DNA from 3 places in the Streptomyces sp. NPDC058257 genome. Region 1 is predicted to be linked to each of the others. Evidence: riboswitches for the same ligand, from Rfam matches in the RefSeq annotation. Region 1 holds a riboswitch; each other region holds the start of a gene.
The links. Region 1 has a riboswitch for cyclic di-AMP ahead of ACFVXC_RS18900 (C40 family peptidase). Riboswitches for the same ligand answer to the same signal wherever they lie in the genome.

Region 1 (7,436 bases):
CCCCGTCGACATCGGCCGGGTACTCCAACTCGACGGGAAAGGGCGCCACTTGGCTGGTCGGCAGGACCAGGGCGTCGTACCGCTCGAAGAACTCCCTCACCCGGTGGAACAGTTCGCCGTGCAGCACGGTGGCCCGCTCCAAGTCGATACCGGTGAGCGTTCGTCCCTGCCGTACGTTCCGCACCAGGCTGGGCTTCATGCGGTCGGCCGCGGTCTCCACGAGCTCGCCGAGCGCCAGGTGGAACTGCCAGGCGCGGAAGGTCCGGAACACCTCGTCGGCGCCGGAGAGGTCGGGGCAGGCCTCCTCGACCGAGCACCCCAGGTCGGCGAAGACCGTGACGGCGGGCGCGAACACGTCGGTGACCTCGCGGTCGACCGGCACCGCTCCCCCCAGGTCCGGCGACCAGGCGATCCGCAGCCCCGTCAGATCCCGTTCCAGCGATCCGCCGAACGCGCTCCCCGGCGTCTCCAGGGCGATCGGCGAGCGTGGGTCGGGCCCTGCGACGACGGACAGCAGCAGGGCCGCGTCGGCGACCGAGCGCGCCATCGGCCCCTGCACGGCCATCGTCGACCACGGGGTGGTGTCCGGCCAGCTCGGCACCCGCCCCGGCGAGGGGCGCAGGCCGACCACGTTGCAGAACGACGCGGGGTTGCGCAGGGAGCCGCCCATGTCGCTGCCGTCGGCCAGCGGTTGCATGCCGCACGCGAGCGCAGCCGCCGCTCCCCCGCTGCTGCCGCCCGCCGACCGCCGAAGGTCGTACGGGTTGCGGGTGGCGCCGAAGAGCGGGTTGAAGGTGTGCGAACCGGCTGCGAACTCGGGCACGTTGGTCTTGCCGACGGTGATCGCCCCGGCGGCACGGATGCGCTCGACGATCAGTTCGTCGCGGTCCGGGACGTTGTCGGCCAGGAGCGGCGTCCCATAGGTGGTCCGTATGCCACGGGTGTCGTGGGTGTCCTTGTGCGCGATGGGCAATCCGTGCAGCGGGCCGAGCGGTTCGCCGCGCGCCGCCTGTTCGTCGGCGGCGTACGCCTCGTCGAGCGCGCGCTCCGCCGTAAGGGTCACCACGGCGTTCACGGCGCCGTTGACCTGCTCGATCCGGTCCAGATGCGCCTGGACGACCTCGCGGGCGGACAGTTCGCGGTCGCGGATCCGGGCGGCGAGTTCGCGGGCGGTCAGGTGGACGAGCTCCGCGGCATCGGGGACTCGGTGGGCTTCAGGGCTCATACGACGCTTTCGGCTCGGGGCGGTTTTCGGGGCGGTCGGCGGTCGGCGTTCGTGGCCGCGTTCTCGGCATGCGCTTTCAGCGAGCGGCTGAAACGCGGTCCGTCTGTTGACTCCGGCGGATCACTCGAACATGCCCCCCATCACGACGTTACGTACGTCCTGTACATTTTTTACAGACACCTTGGGGGCAGCCGCCCCGCCGGAGGAGAGACGTGCCATGAACCGACCGTTCGCCCGCCATGTCCTGCCCAAGTTCACCGAGCGCACCTCCACGGGGCAGCGGACCCTCGATCCCTACTCGAAGCTGCTCGATGAGCGCATCGTCTTCCTCGGGACGCCGATCGACGACACCTCCGCCAACGACGTGATGGCGCAGTTCATGCACCTCGAATACCTGGCGCCCGACCGCGACATCTCGCTCTACACCAACTCTCCCGGCGGCTCGTTCAGCGCGATGACGGCCATCTACGACACGATCCGGTTCGTCACCTGCGACGTGGAGACGACCTGCTTGGGCCAGGCCGCGTCGGCGGCGGCCGTCCTCCTTGCCGCGGGCACCCCCGGCAAGCGATGCGCGCTGCCGGGCGCCCGGATCCTCATCCATCAGCCCTCGCTCGCCGAGCCGGTCCACGGTCAGGCGACCGACTTGGCGATCCAGGCCGACGAACTCCTGCGCACCCGGGCGCAGCTGGAGAGGCTGCTCGTCCAACACACCGGCCGGAGCCCGGAGCTGGTCGCGGCCGACATCGAGCGCGACAAGATCCTCAGCGCCTCCGAAGCGGTCGAGTACGGCCTGGTGGACCGGCTCATCACGAACCGCACATCATCCCTGCGCACCCCGGACGCGAGGTGAGCCACCGGTGTTGCCTCCCGAGCTTCCTCCGCTGCCCGCACTCACCCGCGCCGAGGGCGAGTTGATCGACCGGTATCTCGAAGTGGTCGACCTGGTCGGCCGGATCAATCCCGCCCGCGCCTCGGACACCTACGGCGGGCTGCGCGCCGCTCAGGCCTTGGTGAGCAGCGCGACCGCCTTGCGGGACGCCCTGACACTCATGCACCAGCGGGGCGAGAGCGCCGTGCACGCGCCGACGCTGGCCCGAGCGCTCCGCGTGCTGGACGGGGAGCGGCGAGCCGGACGGGTCACCGTGCCGCCTTTGTCGGCGTCCTGAGCCTCCATCACCCCGGCTCCGGCGTCCGAACCGTCCGGGGCAGGACTCAAACGAACCAAACGGGCTACCTCGTTCGGCGTAGACATTGGTAGTCATTCGGGCCGTCCGCGGTTGCGTCAGATGTGTACGCGATGGCCGGAATTCCTCGTTCCGGTGCTGGTCGAACGATCGTCGGGTGCCTCGCTCCGCTCCCGAATCAGACCTTGTCCACCCGAACGGTTCAGCCGTGAGGAGCCTCACAAAACGCCGTTTCGGCTCGGAATTCGCACCCTTGACGGGTCAAGATCCCTTCCGACGACAAGCCCCCGCCACAGCGGCGGGGCGGTCCGGGCGGACGCCGAGTCCTGCCGCCACCCGGATGACCGGTCGACATCGGTGCATCGGCAGGAGTGGAGGACCCAGGCATGACGGGTCGGTCCGGAAGGTCCGGACGCCGACCCTTGGGGTGAAGCCGCACACCGCGGCCGGGCAACTTCGCCAGCCCGAATCCGACAGGTCATCCTTCACAGGCGGCTGACGAAGGGTTGCGCATGACCGCGCTGAATCATGTTCCGTCGCTGCTGACCAGGGCCGGCTCCGTATCGGCCCTCACACTCGCCGTCGTAGGCGGCACCCTCGTGGGCCCAGGGCTCACGACGGAAGCAGAGGCCGCCACTCACGGGACCAAAGCGCTCAAGATCGCCGCCTCGAAGAAAGGCTCGCCGTACCGCTACGGAGCGATGGGGCCGCACAGGTTCGACTGCTCGGGCCTGACCCTCTACTCCTTCAAGCGCGCGGGCAAGAAGCTGCCTCGCACCGCCGCACAGCAGTACAACAAGACCCGCCACGTCTCGGCGTCGAAACGCTCCCGCGGCGACCTCGTCTTCTTCCACTCCGGCCGGAACGTCTACCACGTCGGCATCTACGCCGGTAAGGGCCGGATCTGGCACGCCCCGAAGTCGAACACCGTGGTGCGCCTCGAGAAGATCTGGACGAAGAGCGTCTGGTACGGCAGGGTGCGCTGATCACGCGCCACCGAACGTCGACTGTCGGACGGCGGCGGGAGCCTCACGGCTGCCGCCGCCGCTCGGCCGCCCCCGGCCGGGTCTCCGCCCGCCCCCGCCCGGCCCTCTGATCGGCGCGTCCGCCGGGCGTGGAAGGCGTCCACGCGGATACTCGTGCGCCATGGCCGAAAACAACAGTGCTCCCACCCCGGGCAACCCCCCGCCGCGCGACGAAACGAGCTTCGAGCGCGCCGACCGCAACTTCTCCGAGATCCTCCAGGAGCTGCGCGTCACGCAGGCCGGGGTGCAGATCCTCTTCGCGTTCCTGTTGACGCTCGCCTTCACCGAGCGCTTCCCCTCGCTGGACACCGTGCAGCGCGCCACGTACGTCACCACACTGCTGCTCGCCGTCCTGTCCGCCGCGCTGTTCACCGCGCCGGCCGCCTTACACAGGTCGCTGTTCGGGCAGCACTCCAAGCCGCGGATCGTGCGGGTGTCGTCCCGCCTCGCCGGTATCGGCATGGTGGTCCTGGTGTTCGCGCTCGCCGGTTCCGTGCTCCTGGTCGTGGACGTGGCGGTGGGCCGCACCGGCGGGATCATCGCGAGCGCGGGCACGCTGGTGGTGTGCGCGGGCCTCTGGGGCCTGCTTCCCGTCCTGGTGCGCGGCGCGGGCAAGGACGACCAGGCCGCCGGCACCGGCACCGGCGGGCCGGGCGGCGTCACGCCATCAGCGCCTCGGTCAGGAGCGCCAGACCGAGGACGCTGAGCGCGACACCCGTACCGCCCTCGATCGCACGGGCCGTACGCGGCCTCCGCAGCCAGCGGCCGAGCCGGTCCACCAGGAGCGCGACGACCGGGAACCACACGAGGGCCAGGGCCACGATGATGGACGCGAGCAGCAGGGTCCTGGGCATCGCGGGGCTGCCCGCGGGGACGAACTGGGGCAGCACGCTGAGGAAGGTGATGGGCGCCTTGGGGTTGAGGGCGTTGGTGAGGAAGCCCTGTCGCAGACTGCCCCCGGCCGCCGCCTCCACCTCACCGTCCGGTGCGCCGAAGCTCTCCGGCGCACGCGCCGCCGAACGCAGCGCGCGGTAGCCGAGGTACAGCACATAGGCGCCTCCCATGATCTGCAGGGCCCTAAAGAGCGTGGGAACCGCCGCCAGGACGGCCGCGACCCCGGCCACCGCGAGCACCGTGTGCACCACGAGCCCGCCCGCGACACCGATCGCGCAGGCGACTCCGGCGCGGCGGGAGGTGAGGGCGTTGCGCACCACCACGGCGAAGTCGGCGCCCGGCATGGCGACCATGCCCGCGGCGACTCCGGTGAAGGTGACCAGTTGTGCGTCCATGGCCTCCAGGCTGCCGCCCTTCTGCCTTCAGCAGGTATGTGGAATATCCTGGGTCTGCCTTAAGCAGGCGTTTACCCCCACGCCGACGGACGGCACCACACGCCCTCACGGCGCCCGTCGGCTCCCGCACGCTCCTGAACCGGGAGACTTCCATGTACGACCCGACGCGGCTCGCCGCACTGGTGGCGGTCTCCGAGGCCGGGTCCATCACCCGCGCCGCCGAACGCCTTGGCTACACCGTGCCCGCTCTCTCCCAGCAGCTGGCCAAGCTCGAACGGGAGGCGGGCACCGCGCTCCTGGTCCGGCATCACCGCGGGGCACGCCTCACCGGCGCGGGCGAGCTCCTTCTCGCGCGGGCGCGCCGGGTCCTGGACGAGATGGAGCAGGCCCGCAACGAACTGGCCCGGCTCACGGGCCTGTCCGGCGGCAGACTGCGCGTGGGGACCTTCACCACCGCCGGGATCCATCTGATGCCGCCCGCGCTCACCGCGTTCCGCCGCGCCCATCCGGACATCGAACTGACGGTCCGGGGCTATGAACCGCCGCTCGGCGTCGCGGCCGTGGCCGCGGGCGAGGTCGACCTGGCCCTCACCCACACCTACGAGCCCGCGGACGCGCAGCCGCTGCCCGCCTCCGTGTCCGCGGAACCGGTCCTGGTCGAGGAGCTGGTCCTGGTGACCTCGCCCGGCCACGCGCTCGCGAGCGCCTCGTCACGGCTGCCGCTGAGCGAGCTGGCAGGTCAGCCGCTGATCAGCATGGCGCCGACGCATCCACCCCGGCAGGGCGTGGAGTCCGCACTCGTCCGGGCCGGGGCGACGCCCTCGGTCCTGGTCGAGACTCCGGGTTACGCGCTGGTGTGCGCCCTGGTCAGCGCCGGTCTCGGGGTCGCCGTCGTACCGGAGATGGTGGCGCGGACGGCGGTCACCCCGGTGGGAGTCAGGCCGCTTGAGCCGGGGAATCTGCGCCGTACGATCTCGGTCGTCCACCGCTCCGACGAGTCACATCCCGCGGCGGACACCTTCCGGGCGCTGCTCCGGGGGGCCTTCGGACGCTCGGCGGGGTGAGGGCGAAACGCTCAGCGGGGTGAGCGCGAGCGCGAAGCCGAGGGAGCCGCTGTCGTGTCACCGCGGATCGTCGCGGTCCACGGCAGCGCGATCCAGACCGTCTTGCCGCCCTCGGGGGTGGGCGTGACCGACAGCCTGCCGCCGCACTCCATGGCCAGCCAGCGGATGATCACCAAGCCGCGGCCGTTGTCCTGCTGGACCGCGGCGGGCAGCCGCTTGGGGTAGCGGGGGTGGCTGTCGGTGACGCCGATGCGCAGCTGCTCCTCCCGGTCGAGCTCCATCTCCACCGTGAAGGTGGGCGACTGGCCCCGGGTGTGCTGGACGGCGTTCGTGGCGAGTTCGGAGACGATGAGCCGGACTGTGTCGGCCACCTCCGTGTCGTCCGGGAGGCCCCACTCGGTGAGGACGGTCAAGACGTACTTCCGGGCCGCGGAGACCGAGGCAGGATCGCTCGGCAGGGTGACGGATGCTTCCTGAAGGTCTGCCATGGCGACGCTGTCCCTTTCCCACCGGGGCTCGGCTCCGACTCGTAACGGAAGGCACGAGGACAGTCCCGGAATGGTGCTTTGCGCCAGCCTGCCACTCTCGGGGCGCTCACAGGTGGCCATCCAGCAAGATGTGCATATATCTGTCGCTCGAAGCGGTGAACTCTGCTACGGAAGACCGTATTTGGGCGCGAGGACGACGCTTCCTCTACTGTCGCCGGTGAAAGGCCTGAGGAGTCCGGGAAAGAGGCTCCGTCGGGAAGGAGACGGACATGCGGTACGGCCCCGCGGTGCGCCGCCGGAAACTCGGTGCCGAGCTCCGTGCGCTGCGCACGCACGCCGGACTCACCAGCGGCCAGGCGGCGGACCGGGTCGGCTGGCATCAGTCGAAGGTCAGCCGGATCGAGACGGGGCGTAGCGGTGCCAAGGCGACCGACGTACGCCTGCTGCTCGAGGCGTACGAGGTGAAGGACCCGCACCTGCGCCAGTTGCTGGTCGCGCTCGCGGGCCCGGAGGACGAGGGCGGGCGCCGCCACTGGTGGCATGCCTACCGCGAGCTGCTGCCGCCCGCCTACCGCGACTTCATCAGCCTGGAGTCACAGGCCTGCCGGGTCCGCACTCTGGAGACCACCGTCGTGCCGGGCCTGCTGCAGACCCCGGACTACGCGCGTGCGGTGACGCGGGCAGCGCTCGGCGGAAGGCCGGACGAGCTGGTGGACGCGCTGGTCGAGGTGCGTCTGGCCCGTCAGGACGTGCTGCGCGCGGCTCCTCCGCTGCACCTGAGCGTGGTCCTGGACGAGGCGGTGCTCCACAGGCCGGTGGGCGGCAGTCAGGTCCTCGCGGGTCAGTTGAAACGGTTACTGGAGGCCTCACAACTGCCCCACGTGCGGATTCAGGTGCTGCCGTTCGCCGCCGGGGAGCACATCGGCCTTATCGGCTCTTTCGTTATCTTCTCCTTTCCGAACATTGCTGATCTGGATGTGGTTGTTCTCGACCACTTGACGAGTAGCCTCTACCTCGAACGGAGAGAGGACCTCCAGGCGTACACGGATGCCTTCAACTCCCTTCGAAGACAGGCACTTTCACCCGAGGAATCAACGGATCACATCGCCGGGATACGTGACGGCGCGTAAGGGGGCACCATGACTGCACTGCCTCGGC
Region 2 (7,436 bases), on a different contig from region 1:
CCGCCCTCGCCGAGCAGCCCTTCCAGGAGCGCCAGATTCATCCCGCAGACGAGCGGCGGGAAGCGCTCGGCGACGGCGTGGAAAGGGCAGTTGCGCATACGGACCACGCGAGGCGCCACGTCGGCACCTTCCACGTCCTTCGCTTCGGCGACTTCCCTATGCGGTTCGTAGCCGCGCGCGGACAACATCTCCACCGCCTCGTCGAGGCCGCCACAGGGCGCCGCCGAGCCGCGCAGAGTCTCGCCCCGGCGGCGCGCGGCCGCGCAGAGCGCGGCGTCCAGGCCGACCTGTTCGGCGGCCTCGGCGAGCAGTTCGGCGGCTGTGCGGTAGTCGCGGGCGGGCAGCGACACCGAGTGCTCGGCCCGCGCTCGCGTGTACACCTTGGCGGGGCGGCCCGCCCCCGGCCCCGAACGGCCGGTCAAGCGGCGGCTGCCGCTCTCGAGGAGGCCCGCCTCCGTCAGCTTGTCCAGATGGTGCGCGGCGAGCGTGCGCGCCACCCCTGCCGCCTCGGCGGCCTCGTTGCGGCCGACCTCACGGCCCTGCCCCGCCACGTACTCGTACAGGCGGCGCCGCACAGGATCCTGCAGCACCGCGATCGCGTCGATGTCCTTCACCTCGCCATTCTAGGAACAACACAAGTTGGAGATAGAAGGGGCGGCATACCGGCCACCGGTCGAGCCTTCGATCCTGACGCATGGTCCAGTGGCTAGGCGTGGATGATGACGCTCGTCTCCACGTCCCGCACGGTCGAGTGCGTCGTTGCCACGCCGACCACCAGCTCTTGGCGCCCTTCCCGCAGGGACTCGGCCAGATGGACACGGCAGCGGCTCCGGGCAGTGTCGCGTTTCGGGTCGGCGGCGCACCGCGTGAAGAGCGGACCGGCGCGGGAATTCCGCGGTCCGGGAGCCGCCCAGCGCCGTTCACGCGCCGGCGGCGTCCATGGAACGGTCCAGGTTGACCGCCGCGCTGATCAGCGCCAGATGGGTGAAGGCCTGCGGAAAGTTGCCCAGTTGCTCGCCGGTGGTGCCGATCTGCTCGGCGTACAAGCCGACGTGATTGGCGAAAGTGAACGTCTTCAACAAGGCCAGCCGCGCCTCCTCGATCCGGCCGCTGCGGGTCAGGGCCTCCGCCCACCAGAAGGAACAGATCGAGAACGTCCCCTCCGTGCCGTCCAAGCCGTCGGGAGCCTCGGCCGGGTCGTAGCGGAACACCAGTGAGTCCACGACCAGGGCCTCCTGGATGGCGTCCATGGTGGAGAGGAAGAGCGGATCACGCGGTGCGACAAACTTGACCATGGGCATGATCAACAGTGACGCGTCCAGCACGTCGCAGGACGGCCCGTCCTGGTCACTGAGACGCTGCACAAAGCTGCCGCGTTCCGCGTTCCATCCCTGCTCCATGATCTGGCGGTACATGGCGTCTCGGGCAGCGATCCACCGGGGGAGGTCGGCGGGAAGGCCACGCTGGCGTGCCATACGCACCATGCGCTCGACAGCCACCCATGACATGAGTCGCGAATAGGTATGACGCTGACGGCCGGCGCGGGTCTCCCAGATCGATTCGTCCTCGCTGTCCCAGTTCTCCAGGAGCCACTCGATGATCTGGGTCAGGTCCTGCCAAGCCGTGTAGGAGATGCCCGTCCCGTACTTGTTGAACAGGTAGATGGAGTCGACCAGTTCGCCGTAGACATCCAGCTGCAATTGGCGTGCGGCAGCATTGCCGACGCGCACCGGCGCCGAGCCGCAGTACCCCTCAAGGTGTGCGAGTTCGCGTTCCGGCAGCTCCGCGTCACCGTCGATGGTGTACATCGCGCGCAGCGGGCCCGCCGCCTCGTCGGCGCCGGTCCTGGCCAGACAGCGCGTCAGCCATGCGACAAACGCCTCGGCCTCGTCGGTGAAACCCAGGCGCTGCAGCGCGTAGAGCGAGAAGGCGGCGTCACGGATCCAGACGTAGCGGTAGTCCCAGTTGCGTTCACCGCCGATGCGCTCCGGCAGCCCCAGCGTGGGTGCCGCGATGATCGCGCCAGTGGGCTCGTGGGTCAGGAGCTTGAGGGTGAGGGCGGAGCGGTGCACCATCTCGCGCCATCGCCCTTGATACGTCGACCGCTTCAGCCAGCCGCGCCAGAAGGCGACCGTGCCGTCGAACAGTTCGTCGACCTCATCCCGATCCGGCGGGGCGGCGCACTTCCCCTGCGCCGCGTCGGCGTCGGCGTCGGCGTCGGCGTCGGGCCCGGCTCCGACGTCCAGGACGAACAGGGCCTGGCCGCCTTCGCCGAGCTCGAACTCACCGTGGGCCTCGCCGTCCTTGGCCGACAGGGGCACATCGCTGCGCAGCACCAGCGTCAGTGACCCGGAGATGAACTTGACCTCGCCCTCGCCGGTCAGCATCCGGTGGCGGGCCCGTCCGTAGTCCAGGCGCGGAGCGATCCGGGTGCGCATGCGCATGGCACCGCGCACGGCCACCACGCGCCGCACCAGCCGCTGGCGGTGCCGCTCGTCGTGGGGGCGCAGAACCGGCATGAAGTCCTGCACCTCCACCATGCCCTCCTCGGTGAGGAAACGCGTGACGAGGATCGCGCTGTCAGGAACGTAGAACTGCTGACGGGACGCGGTTGCACACAGCGGCGTCAGCTCCCAGACCCCGCCACTCTCCGCGTCCAGGATCGCCCCGAAGATGCTGGGGGAATCGAACCTCGGCGCGCAGAACCAGTCGATGCGCCCGTCGGTCCCCACCAGTGCCGCACCGCGCAGGTCCCCGATCAGGCCGTGCTCGGCGATGGGCAGATATGCGCGGCCTGCTGCGTCCTGGTCGTCCATGCCTGTGCCTTCCGCCCGCATCGAAACCGGCGACCACACTACAGCTCCGTACTCCCCGGACCCCGGACTCCGCCGGGCGCGTCACGATCTTCGGCCCGAGCCTCGAAGAATACTCAGAGAAGAGGTGCGGGCCGCTCCTGCCGGGTCGGATCCCGGGATTTCCCTCCCCCGGGCGGGAGTTGCGGAAATTGCCTCCAGGGCGCCCTCTCGGCTCGCCTGGCTGTCAGCCGAAAGGAATTCTCAGTTCCGGGGTGAATTCACGATGCACGGCACTCGAAAGAGAATTGATATGCCGTCACATCCAGAGGGGCGGACCGGACCGAACAGCCGGCCTCGCCCTGCGGGGAGGGGGAAGTGAAATGACGGAAAGCCACCGAGGGTTGATCCTACGGGCGTCGACAGCACCGGCTCCGCCGACACCGTACCTCCGCACGGATACAGGAACAGAGAAGCCCCTGTCCCCGAGAGATCGCAGCGGCCCGGGGACGGAGATGGAGTTAGCCGTTGGCGCGGAACATCGGCCGGTTCCACCCCTTCCGAAGCCTCTGACCCCTCCGAAGCCGCTGAGCCGACGGGTCAGGACCATTCGGCGCAGTGACCACTCTCTGCCGCGGCCCCGCCGACTCCGGGCCGGGTACACCTGCCGAGTGCGGGGCAAGGCAGCGGCGGATTCCGGCCGGAGCCCTATGGCGTCGCCGTCAGGGGGCACACACAGCAGGACCTGGCCCAAGAGCACCGTTTCCCGCCAGGTTCTGCTGGTTGTGGTTGCGGACCCGAGGGAGTGCCTGTTTCGCGAAAGCGAGGGCGGTGAACCGCCACCACAAGCCCCCTGTCGGCACCCGTGCCGCCGTGGCAGGTCTGCCGAGTACGGGCCGGGCATAGCCGTGTGAGCATCGATGCAATCACGCAACGATTTGACCGTTTTAATACGCAATACATCTTCCCTTATGTCCGGCTTTCTCAGTGAATCAGCCCTTCACGCCGCCAGAGTCACGCGGGGGCTATTGTCCGTTTTGCGCGCCATTGATGCCGAATGAAGCCGTCTGGTGCACCATGGGGCCGCATTCCCTTCAGTGAATTGGGTCACGCTTCCCGCCACGGCACCGCTGGGAACAACTGCGAACCGCTGGGCGCACTTCCGTTGCGCACTAAGAAATTTGGGGTTTTTGATCAATGAGTGCGAACTGTTCTGTTCGCCGGGAGACGGACCCTCGTGCATTGCCTATGCGAATTCGTGTCTTGTTCCTTCCGGCATTCCTCGCCTAACGTCACCGTCAATCCGGATGGAACGCCGAATCCTGCCGCTGTCCGGAAACCCATCCCACTCACTTACGCACGGCAGGAGCGGGGGACCCAGGTAAGCCGCCGATCCGGATTCCGGAACGGCTCCGGGGTGAAGTCGCATTCACAGTGCGGCCGGACATCTCCCGTCCGAACCCGACAGCTCACCTCGCAGGCGACGGAGAGGAAATCGTCATGCCTGCAAAGGGAAAGCACCGCCGCCCCAAGTCCAGCCCGCTCACCCGGAACATCGCCGTCGCAGGCACGGGCGGCGCCGTGCTCGTCCTCCCGGTGCTCGGCGCCACCACCGCAGCCGCGGCGCCGGCCGGCACCCCCGCCAAGCCCGCCGCGGCCTCCACGACGTACGTGGTCGCCGCCGGTGACTCCCTCGCCAAGATCGCCCGCGAGCACTCCCTGAGCGGCGGCTGGAAGAAGCTGTACGCGGACAACCGCAGCACTCTCGGCGACAGCCCCAAGATGATCCACCCCGGTCTCAAGCTCACCCTCGGCGAGAATGCCCCCGCTCAGCGGGCAGACCGCTCCGAGCGCCCGGACACCCTCACCGCCGAGCCCGCCGCGGCCCCGGCGAAGAAGACGTACACCGACGACCTCGACGGCTGGATCAGGGAGTCGCTCGACGTACTGGCCCAGCACGGCATCCCCGGCACCTACGAGGGCATCCACCGCAACATCATGCGCGAGTCCTCCGGCAACCCTCAGATCACCAACGACTGGGACTCCAACGCCGCCGCCGGAACACCTTCCAAGGGGCTCCTGCAGGTCATCGACCCCACATTCGCCGCGTACCACGTGCCCGGCACCTCCACGGACAGCTTCGACCCCGTCGCCAACATCACCGCCGCCTGCAACTACGCGGCCGACCGCTACGGCTCGATCGACAACGTGAACGGCCCCTACTAGACCGTCCCGGACGGCCCCTCCTAGACCGCCCCGGCGGCTGTCACAGCCCCGCCTCCAGAAGCCTCAGGTCCCGCAGGCACTTGGCCGAGTCGACGATCGTCGTCGCAGCGGGGTGGGGCGGGATGAGGCGGGGCGGGGCGCGGCTGCCAGCCGAATTCCTCGCGGGCCCGGTCGTTGTGGATGACCGGTCGCGGGAGAGCCTTGCCGGGAGCCTCCCGTTCGGGAGCCCGCGCGGCGAGCTAGCCGAGCCGGTCGCGCAGGACGTCGGCAAGCTCGACGAAGCTCAGCCTCGGACCGTCGGCGACGGCCAGGAACCGCCGCCCCGCCGCTCGCTCGCCGGCGCCGGTCAGGGCGGCTCCTCCTCATCAGCGAGGTCAGCCTGATCAACAGGTCAGCACGCGTCTCGCGTAGCGCTCCTCTCGCGTAGGGCACGGGGCGGAGTCGCGCGGGACGCGGTTACGGGACACTGCTGGCCCCGCTCCCCGATCACCGGGAGGGTCCGCGCTGCCGGAGCGGACGACGGAATGTGTCGTGGTCGGCCCCGCGGTCGGCGAGAAAACGGCCGGTATCCGCTGCGGCCCAGTGGTGCGGCCCGGTGGCACGATCGCGTCCCAGCACCGGCCTGCCCGGCCGGGCGCCGGCCCGATCCCTCAGCGGGCCACTGCGCAACTCCTGGACGTACTTCGCGGGTTGGAGCAGGCTGTCTCCGCCCTCTGCCACCGCGATCTGGCTTCCTTGTCCGCCGCCCGCCCGCACCGCGCCGCTTGTCGCCCCTATCTGAGGAGCTCTCGCATGGACCAGCCGCAGATCCTTGTCCTGGACGCCGCAGGCAGCGACCGACACGCCGAGGACGCCGAGCTGCGCTCACGCGGCCCGGCTGCCCGCGTCGACGTCCTGGGCGTCGAGGCATGGGCGGTGACCGACCCGGCCCTGCTCAAACAGCTCCTCACCGACCCGCGGGTCTCCAAAGACCCCCGGCGGCACTGGCCGATGTTCCCCGACCAGATCCTCGGCACCTGGCCGCTGGCACTGTGGGTGGCCGTCGACAACATGTTCACCGCCTTCGGCGGCGACCACCGGCGGCTGCGGCGCCTGGTCAGCCCGGCCTTCACCTCGCGCCGTATCGCCGCCCTGCAGCCGCGTATCGAGGAGATGACCGACACGCTGCTCGATGAACTCGCCGCCCTTCCCGCCGGACAACCCACCGACCTGCGCGAGCGGTTCGCCTATCCGCTCCCGATCCGGGTCATCAGCGAACTCATGGGGCTCCCCGACCACTCCCGGCCCGGCTTCCGCCGTACTGTCGACGGTGTCTTCGACACCACGCTCAGCCCCGATGAGGCCGCCGCGAACACCCAGGAGGCGTACGCGATCCTGGCCGATCTGGTCGCGGCCAAGCGCGCCGCGCCCGGCCAGGACATGACCTCCGTACTCATAGCCACCCGGGACGATGACGGCTCCGCGCTGAGTGAGCAAGAACTGCTCGACACGCTCCTTCTGGTGATCAGCGCGGGCTACGAGACCACCGTCAACCTGCTGGACCAGGCCGTCGTCGCGCTGCTCAGCCATCCTCAACAGCTCGCCCAGGTCCGCGAGGGCACAAGGGCCTGGGCAGACGTCGTCGAGGAGACGCTGCGCTACGAGGCACCCGTCGCGCACCTGCCGATGCGCTACGCCGTCCAGGACATCGCCCTGACACCAGAACTCGTGATCCGCCAGGGCGAGGCCATCCTCGCCTCCTACGCGGCAGCAGGCCGCCACCCCAACCTCCACGGCCCGAGCGCCGGCTCCTTCGACCTGGCCCGGGCCGACAAAACCCATCTCGCCTTCGGCCACGGCGTCCACGTCTGCCTAGGCGCGGCTCTGGCCCGGATGGAAGCCCAGATCGCGCTGCGGGCGCTGTTCACCCGCTTCCCCGACCTCACTCTCGCCGTTCCCGCATCCGCACTGCGCCCCGCGGAGTCGTTCATCTCCAACGGACACCGGGAACTGCCGGTCGTCCTTGGCCCAGAACACTGAGAACCGACTCGGCCCAGCACTACCGGCAGCGCCAGAGGCACCGCTCTCCCCCGACGAACTTGACGATCCATCACAGGGTGGAAAACAGCCGCCGGAACAGGTCCAGGGCCTCATCGGCCCAGCTCAAGATGCCCAGGGCCGAGCCCAGATTTCCCGGCGGACGGTTGACCAGTGTGTCGTGGCGGATGAGCCGGCCGAAGTCCACGAGCACCGGGTCCTGATGAGGGGTGCTCGCGTCGGGGCGGAAGAACCGGACGCCCGCCAGCCGCATCACGTTGATCACCTCCTGGGCGAGAATCCCGTATCCGACCGTCGTGGGGTGCACACCGTCGAGCGAGAACAGGCCGCCGTCCGCGCGCCGTCCGCCCTTGCTGGCGAGGAATTGCGAGTTCGGCGGCG
Region 3 (7,436 bases), on a different contig from region 1:
CCGCCGCGGTCTGCCTCTGGTACGACGTCGGCTCGCGCCACGAGGTCAAGGGGCGTACGGGCCTCGCCCACCTCTTCGAGCACCTGATGTTCCAGGGCTCGAAGCAGGTGCACGGCAACGGCCACTTCGAGCTGGTGCAGGGTGCGGGCGGGTCGCTCAACGGCACCACGAGCTTCGAGCGCACCAACTATTTCGAGACCATGCCCACACACCAGCTCGAGCTGGCCCTGTGGCTGGAAGCCGACCGGATGGGCTCACTGCTCTCCGCGCTCGACGAAGAATCCATGGAGAACCAGCGGGACGTCGTCAAGAACGAGCGCCGCCAGCGCTACGACAACGTTCCCTACGGCACGGCGTTCGAGAAGCTGACCGCCCTCTCGTACCCCGAGGGCCACCCCTACCACCACACCCCGATCGGCTCCATGGCCGACCTGGACGCGGCGACGCTCGAAGACGCGCGGAACTTCTTCCGTACGTACTACGCGCCCAACAACGCAGTCCTGTCGGTCGTCGGCGACATCGACCCGCAGGAGACCCTCGCCTGGGTCGAGCGGTACTTCGGGTCCATCCCCTCGCACGACGGCAAGCAGCCGCCGCGCGACGGCTCGCTGCCCGACACGATCGGCAAGGAGCTGCGCGAGGTCGTCGAGGAAGAGGTACCGGCCCGCGCCCTGATGGCCGCCTACCGCCTCCCGGAGGACGGCACGCGCGCGTGCGACGCGGCCGACCTGGCGCTCACGGTCCTGGGCAGCGGCGAGTCGTCGCGGCTCTACAACCGCCTCGTGCGCCGCGACCGCACCGCCGTGGCGGCAGGTTTCGGCCTGCTGCGCCTCGCCGGAGCCCCCTCGCTCGGCTGGCTCGACGTGAAGACGTCCGGCGACGTCGAGGTCCCCGTCATCGAGGCGGCCGTCGACGAGGAGCTCGCCCGCTTCGCGGAAGAGGGCCCCACCGACGAGGAGATGGAGCGCGCCCAGGCACAACTGGAGCGCGAGTGGCTGGACAGGCTCTCCACGGTGGCGGGACGCGCGGACGAACTGTGCCGGTACGCGGTCCTGTTCGGCGACCCGCAGCTCGCCCTGACAGCCGTCAAGCGCGTCCTCGACGTCACGGCGGAAGAGGTCAAGGCGGCCGCGGCGGCCCGCCTGCGCCCCGACAACCGCGCGGTGCTCGTGTACGAGCCCACCGAGGGCTCAGCGGCCCCCGAAGGCGCCGAAGCCACTGACGAGGACGAAGAGGAGGCGGCGAAGTGACCGAGGCCGCGACGATGCAGTTCCACCCCCAGCCCCAGGCGGGCACCGCACGGCCGTGGGCCTTCCCCGCGCCCGAGCGCGCCACCCTGGACAACGGCCTCACCGTGCTGCGCTGCCACCGCCCCGGCCAGCAGGTCGTCGCCGTGGAGATCCACCTCGAGGCGCCGCTCGACGCCGAGCCCGCGGGCCTGGACGGCGTCGCCACGATCATGGCGAGGGCCTTCAACGAAGGCACCGACAAGCACTCCGCCGAGGACTTCGCCGCGGAACTCGACCGCTGCGGCGCCTCCATGGACGCGCACGCCGACCACCCCGGCGTGCGTGTCTCCCTCGAAGTCCCGGTCTCGCGCCTCCCGAAGGCGCTCGGCCTGCTCGCCGACGCCCTGCGCGCCCCCGCCTTCGCGGACAGCGAGATCGAACGCCTCGTGCGCAACCGCCTGGACGAGATTCCGCACGAGGCCGCCAACCCGGGGCGCCGCGCCGCCAAGGAGCTCTCCCGGCAGCTGTTCCCGGCGACGTCGCGCATGTCGCGCCCCCGCCAGGGCACCGAGGAGACGGTCACCGCCATCGACTCGGCGGCGGTGCGTGCCTTCTACGAGAAGCATGTGCGTCCCGCCACTGCCACCGCGGTCGTCGTGGGCGACCTGACCGGCGTCGACCTGGACGCCGTCCTCGCCGACACCATCGGCGCCTGGACGGGCGGCACGGCCCAGCCGCGCCCGGTGCCCCCGGTGACCGCCGACGACACCGGGCGTGTCGTCATCGTGGACCGCCCCGGCGCCGTCCAGACGCAGCTGCTCATCGGCCGCGTGGGACCGGACCGGCACGACCGCGTCTGGCCCGCGCAGGTGCTCGGCACGTACTGCCTCGGCGGCACCCTCACCTCGCGCCTCGACCGCGTCCTGCGCGAGGAGAAGGGATACACCTACGGCGTACGGTCCTTCGCCCAGGTCCTGCGTTCCGCCCCGGACGGCACAGGTGCCGCGATGCTGGCCATCAGCGGCTCGGTGGACACCGAGTCCACGGGACCGGCCCTCGAAGACCTGTGGAAGGTGCTTCGCACCCTCGCCGCCGACGGTCTGACGGACGCCGAGCGCGATGTCGCCGTGCAGAACCTGGTGGGCGTCGCCCCGCTCAAGTACGAGATGGCGGCGTCCGTCGCCGCCACTCTCGCCGATCAGGTCGAGCAGCACCTTCCGGACGACTTCCAGGCGCAGTTGTACCGCCGGCTGGCCGCGACCGGCACCGTGGAGGCCACCGCCGCCGTGGTGAGCGCCTTCCCCGAGGACCGCCTGGTGACGGTGCTCGTCGGTGACGCCGCGCAGATCGAGGAGCCCGTCAGGGCGCTCGGCATCGGTGAAGTGAGTGTGGTCACGGGCTGAGTGACAGTCAGGACATATCGGGACCCCAGTGGCTGGAATTTGCTACTGGGGTCCTCATATGTCCGAATTAGTATGGAGGTTACGTGTCTGCCCTGTGGCGTGCGCTACAAAAACTCTGATCCGTTTGTCGTTTGAAAGACGCCCCGCTTAGCGTCGGTCCGGCTGTTCGTCATGCAGTACGCCGCACCCGCGGCACCGGACAGTCATCGCCGAGTCCCCGTACGGCGCGAGCCAGGGGAGCCGGGGACCCACATGTCCCCTTGGGGTGAATCGGGAACCTTGCCGTGAGGCGAGGGACTCGTAGGAGACCTTCCTGCTCCGAACCCGTCAGCTAACCCGGTAGGCGAGAAGGAAGGAAAGGATCAGCCGCTTCATGGCGTTCACCCGTGCCACCGGGAAGCACCGTCGCCCCAGCCGCCTCACGCGCACGACCGCGAACGTGGCGGGCGTCGCCGCCCTCACCACCACCGGTGTCATAGGAGGCCTGGCCGCTCCGGCCCTCGCCGCCGACGACGCCGCGGCTCTTGAGCACACCGGCCTCACCCAGGCGGTCTCCGTCGGCGACTCGCTCGCCGCCAGCGTCGACGCGCAGGCCGCCGCCCAGCAGCAGGCCGCCGACGACGCGGCAGCGGCCAAGAAGGCCGAAGAAGCCGCCAAGAAGAAGGCCGAGGAGGCCAAGCGCAAGGCCGAGGCCGAGGCGAAGGCCAAGGCCAAGAAGGAGCGCGAGGCCAAGGAGCGCGCCGCTCGCGAGGCCGAGCGCAAGCGCCTCAACAGCTACGTCTCCCCGATCACCGGCTCGTACGTCTCCACGGGCTACCAGACCGGCGGCGGCATGTGGTCCTCCGGCAGCCACACCGGCATCGACTTCCACGCCGCGTCCGGCACCTCGGTCCACGCGGTCGGTTCCGGCACCGTCGTCGAGGCCGGCTGGGGCGGTGCCTACGGCAACAACGTGGTCATCAAGATGAACGACGGCACGTACACCCAGTACGGCCACATGTCGTCCCTCGGTGTCACCGTCGGCCAGGCCGTCACCCCGGGCCAGCAGATCGGCCTCTCGGGCTCCACCGGCAACTCCAGCGGCCCGCACCTCCACTTCGAGGCCCGGACCGGCGCGGACTACGGCACGGACATCGACCCGATCGCGTACCTCCGCTCGCACGACGTCGGCGTCTGATCCACCGAACGCCGATCCACCGAACGCCGATCCAGCGAACGCTGATCCAGCGAACGCTGATCCACTGAAAGCCCCGGCTCGTCGAGAGCCGGGGCTTTCGCCGTACCGCCGTAGCCGTAGCCGTAGCCGTAGCCGTACTTGTACCCGTACCCGCGCCGATCGCCTTTGGCCAAAATATATCCATGAATTTCGGCCTGCCATCGGAAATTCGGCCGCTCTGCAATAGGGTCACTGAAAAGGCGTCGATCGACCGCGTTTCGCGGGGATTAAGGCGGAGGTCAGGTCATGCGCATTCCCGCGCACTCGGTATGCACGGCCATCCGGGACGACATCGTCTCCGGTGTCTACGAACGGGGTGGCCGACTCACCGAGGAACTGCTCGCACGCCGCTATGGAGTCTCCCGCGTCCCCGTGCGCGAGGCCCTGCGCACCCTGGAGGCCGAGGGGTTCGTCGTCACGCGCAGGCACGCGGGCGCGTGCGTCGCGGAGCCCACCGAGCAGGAGGCGGCCGACCTCCTGGAGATACGCATGCTCCTGGAGCCGCTGGGGGCGGCCCGCGCCGCTCAGCGCCGCACGGAGGCGCATCTGAAGGTCCTGCGCGGACTCGTCAGGCTCGGCCAGGAGCGTTCGAGGGGCGGTCGGAGCGACGACCTGCGCTCCCTGGGCGGCTGGTTCCACGAGACGCTCGCCCAGTCGTCCGGCAGCCCGGGTCTCACAGCGCTGCTCACCCAGCTCCGGCACAAGATCGCCTGGATGTACGTCGTCGAGACACCGGCCGCTCCCGCGGAGTCCTGGGCGGAGCACGCCGCGATCGTCGACGCGGTCGCCCGCGGGGACGCGGAACGGGCCAGGTCGCTCGCGGCGGCCCACGCGGAACGGGCGGCGGCCGCGCACCGGCCGCGCTTTCGCCCGCAAGGTCACCGGGCCGCGGGACGAGATCGTGTGAGGGATTCGCAACATGCCGTAAACACGGTGGGCCTCCGGCATTAACAGAGGCGCCGTATACAAAGAAGTGCTATTCGGCGGGGGACTATTTCGGCTGCCCGAATGTGGCACGTTCAGGGAATGCGGCTCTGATATTCGGCAGCTGGAAACAGAAGCACCGAAGGGCCCGCCCCTATTCAGCGCGGGCCCTTCGGCGTATGAGTACCAGTCTTTACTAGACGGTCTCGGGGAGCTCTTCGAGGCCGTCCGCGACCAGCTTCGCCAGACGGTCGAGAGCGGCGTCCGCGCCCTCGGCGTCGGAGGCGAGCACGATCTCCTCGCCGCCCTGCGCGCCCAGACCGAGCACCGCGAGCATGGAGGCGGCGTTCACGGGGTTGCCGTCAGCCTTGGCGATCGTCACGGGGACGCCGGCGGCGGTGGCCGCGCGGACGAAGATGGAGGCGGGTCGGGCGTGAAGGCCCTCGGCCCAGCCGACGTTGACGCGGCGCTCAGCCATGTGTTGCTGCCCTTCCAGATGTCTCACACTTGTCTAGACCAGTGTCTCATGCGATCACATGTGCTCCGCCGGCCGTCGGCCCGTACGGTGCCGACCGACGGGCCCTGCTCCGCCGACCGTACGTCCTCGTGCCGCGGGCCCACGTCCCGCCCTTCGACGACTCCTAGCCTGCCCCGGCCGAGGCGCCCCCGCGACCCGTACCCTGGGCCTCATGCAGACCCCGTCGGAACGGCAGGCATATCCCTCCCACTGGGAAGCCGACGTCGTCCTGCGTGACGGAGGCACCGCCCGGATCAGGCCCATCACGGCCGAGGACGCGGATCGCCTGGTCAGTTTCTACGAGCAGGTCTCGGACGAGTCGAAGTACTACCGCTTCTTCGCCCCCTACCCGCGCCTGTCCGCCAAGGACGTCCACCGCTTCACCCATCACGACCAGGTGGACCGGGTGGGTCTGGCGGCCACGGTGGGCGGCGAGTTCATCGCCACCGTGCGCTTCGACCGGATCGACTCCCGCGGCATGTCCGCGAGCGCGCCCGCCGACGAGGCCGAGGTCGCCTTCCTGGTGCAGGACGCCCACCAGGGCAGGGGCGTCGCCTCCACCCTCCTGGAACACATCGCGGCCGTCGCCAGGGAGCGCGGCATCCGCCGCTTCGCCGCCGAGGTGCTGCCCGCCAACACCAAGATGATCAAGGTGTTCACGGACGCGGGCTACCAGCAGAAACGCAGCTTCGAGGACGGCGTCGTACGACTCGAATTCGATCTGGAGCCGACCGACCGCTCGCTCGCCGTGCAGCGCGCCCGTGAGCAGCGGGCCGAGGCGCGGTCGGTGCAGCGGCTGCTCACGCCGGGTTCGGTCGCCGTGATCGGCGTCGGGCGCACGCCGGGCGGCGTGGGGCGCAGCGTCCTTCGCAATCTGCGCGAGGCGGGCTTCACGGGGCGCCTGTACGCGGTGAACAGCGCGTTCGGGGAGGGCGAGGAGGGGGGCGAGGTCGACGGGGTGCCTGCCTACCGCTCCGTGCGGGACATCGACGGGCCCGTCGAGCTCGCCGTCGTCACGGTGCCCGCCGAGCGGGTGCCGCAGGCCGTCGCCGAGTGCGGTGAGCGCGGGGTGCTCGGGCTCGTCGTGATCTCCGCCGGGTACGCGGAGAGCGGCCCCGAAGGGCGTGAGCGGCAGCGCGAACTGGTGCGTCAGGCGCGGTCGTACGGCACGCGCATCCTCGGCCCGAACGCCTTCGGGGTCATCAACACGTCGCCCGACGTACGGCTCAACGCCTCGCTCGCCCCGCGTCCGCCCGCGCGCGGCAGGATCGGCCTCTTCACCCAGTCCGGCGCGATCGGCATCGCGCTCCTCTCGGGCCTGCACCGGCGCGGCGCGGGCCTGTCGACCTTCGTGAGCGCGGGCAACCGCGCGGACGTTTCCGGCAACGACGTGCTCCAGTACTGGTACGAGGACCCGGACACCGATGTCGCCCTGATGTACCTCGAATCCATCGGCAACCCGCGCAAGTTCACGCGGCTCGCCCGGCGCGCGGCGACGGCGAAGCCGCTGGTCGTGGTGCAGGGGGCGCGGCACAGCGGGATCGCGCCCACGGGGCACGCCGTGCAGGCCACGCGGCTTCCGCATGCCACGGTGTCGGCGCTGCTGCGCCAGGCGGGGGTCATCCGGGTCGACACCGTCACCGAGATGGTGGATGCGGGGCTGCTGCTCGCGGGGCAGCCGTTGCCCTCCGGGCCGCGGGTGGCGATTCTCGGGAACTCCGAGTCGCTCGGGCTCCTCACGTACGACGCGTGTGTCGCCGACGGGCTTCGGCCGCTGCCCGCGCGGGACCTGACCACGGGGGCCACCCCGGATGACTTCCGGGGCGCTCTCGCCGAGGCGCTGTCGGACGATGCCTGCGACGCCGTGATCGTCACGGCGATCCCCTGGGTGGGGGAGGACGGGGCCACGGGGTCGCCCGAGGGCGAGGAGCTCGCCGCCGCGCTGCGGGAGGCGGCTGCCGGTTGCCCGGCGAAGCCGGTGGCCGTGGTCCACGTCGAACTCGGCGGGCTCGCCGAAGCGCTGGCCGCGGCGACGCGTACTCGCCCTGACGCCGCTGCGCCTGTCCCCGGCGGTGAGGGCTGCGCCCACCCTTCCCCGAGCTCTCAACTTCGTTCGGGCAGGGAAGGCCCCCATCGCCCTGCGGGAC

Region 2: it holds a riboswitch for cyclic di-AMP, as region 1 does, so the genes downstream of both, ACFVXC_RS22410 (transglycosylase SLT domain-containing protein) here and ACFVXC_RS18900 (C40 family peptidase) in region 1, are expected to answer to the same signal.
Region 3: it holds a riboswitch for cyclic di-AMP, as region 1 does, so the genes downstream of both, ACFVXC_RS33100 (M23 family metallopeptidase) here and ACFVXC_RS18900 (C40 family peptidase) in region 1, are expected to answer to the same signal.

Annotation. Positions count from the first base shown of each region.
Region 1 is NZ_JBHVXJ010000007.1:74,391-81,826, reverse strand. Features, by position in the region: gene ACFVXC_RS18915 (amidase) at 1-1,225, opposite strand, end outside; gene ACFVXC_RS18910 (ATP-dependent Clp protease proteolytic subunit) at 1,443-2,078, shown strand; gene ACFVXC_RS18905 (hypothetical protein) at 2,086-2,394, shown strand; cyclic di-AMP (ydaO/yuaA leader) riboswitch at 2,749-2,921, shown strand; gene ACFVXC_RS18900 (C40 family peptidase) at 2,925-3,398, shown strand; gene ACFVXC_RS18895 (DUF6328 family protein) at 3,559-4,143, shown strand; gene ACFVXC_RS18890 (LysE family translocator) at 4,097-4,726, opposite strand; gene ACFVXC_RS18885 (LysR family transcriptional regulator) at 4,879-5,790, shown strand; gene ACFVXC_RS18880 (ATP-binding protein) at 5,802-6,278, opposite strand; gene ACFVXC_RS18875 (helix-turn-helix domain-containing protein) at 6,548-7,408, shown strand; gene ACFVXC_RS18870 (DUF397 domain-containing protein) at 7,418-7,436, shown strand, end outside.
Region 2 is NZ_JBHVXJ010000009.1:119,194-126,629, reverse strand. Features, by position in the region: gene ACFVXC_RS22420 (helix-turn-helix transcriptional regulator) at 1-614, opposite strand, end outside; gene ACFVXC_RS22415 (glycoside hydrolase family 15 protein) at 921-2,816, opposite strand; cyclic di-AMP (ydaO/yuaA leader) riboswitch at 4,096-4,288, shown strand; gene ACFVXC_RS22410 (transglycosylase SLT domain-containing protein) at 4,293-5,018, shown strand; gene ACFVXC_RS22405 (cytochrome P450) at 5,811-7,037, shown strand; gene ACFVXC_RS22400 (hypothetical protein) at 7,108-7,436, opposite strand, start outside.
Region 3 is NZ_JBHVXJ010000019.1:44,360-51,795, reverse strand. Features, by position in the region: gene ACFVXC_RS33110 (M16 family metallopeptidase) at 1-1,250, shown strand, start outside; gene ACFVXC_RS33105 (M16 family metallopeptidase) at 1,247-2,632, shown strand; cyclic di-AMP (ydaO/yuaA leader) riboswitch at 2,830-2,993, shown strand; gene ACFVXC_RS33100 (M23 family metallopeptidase) at 3,006-3,809, shown strand; gene ACFVXC_RS33095 (GntR family transcriptional regulator) at 4,095-4,799, shown strand; gene ACFVXC_RS33090 (HPr family phosphocarrier protein) at 4,969-5,250, opposite strand; gene ACFVXC_RS33085 (GNAT family N-acetyltransferase) at 5,462-7,436, shown strand, end outside.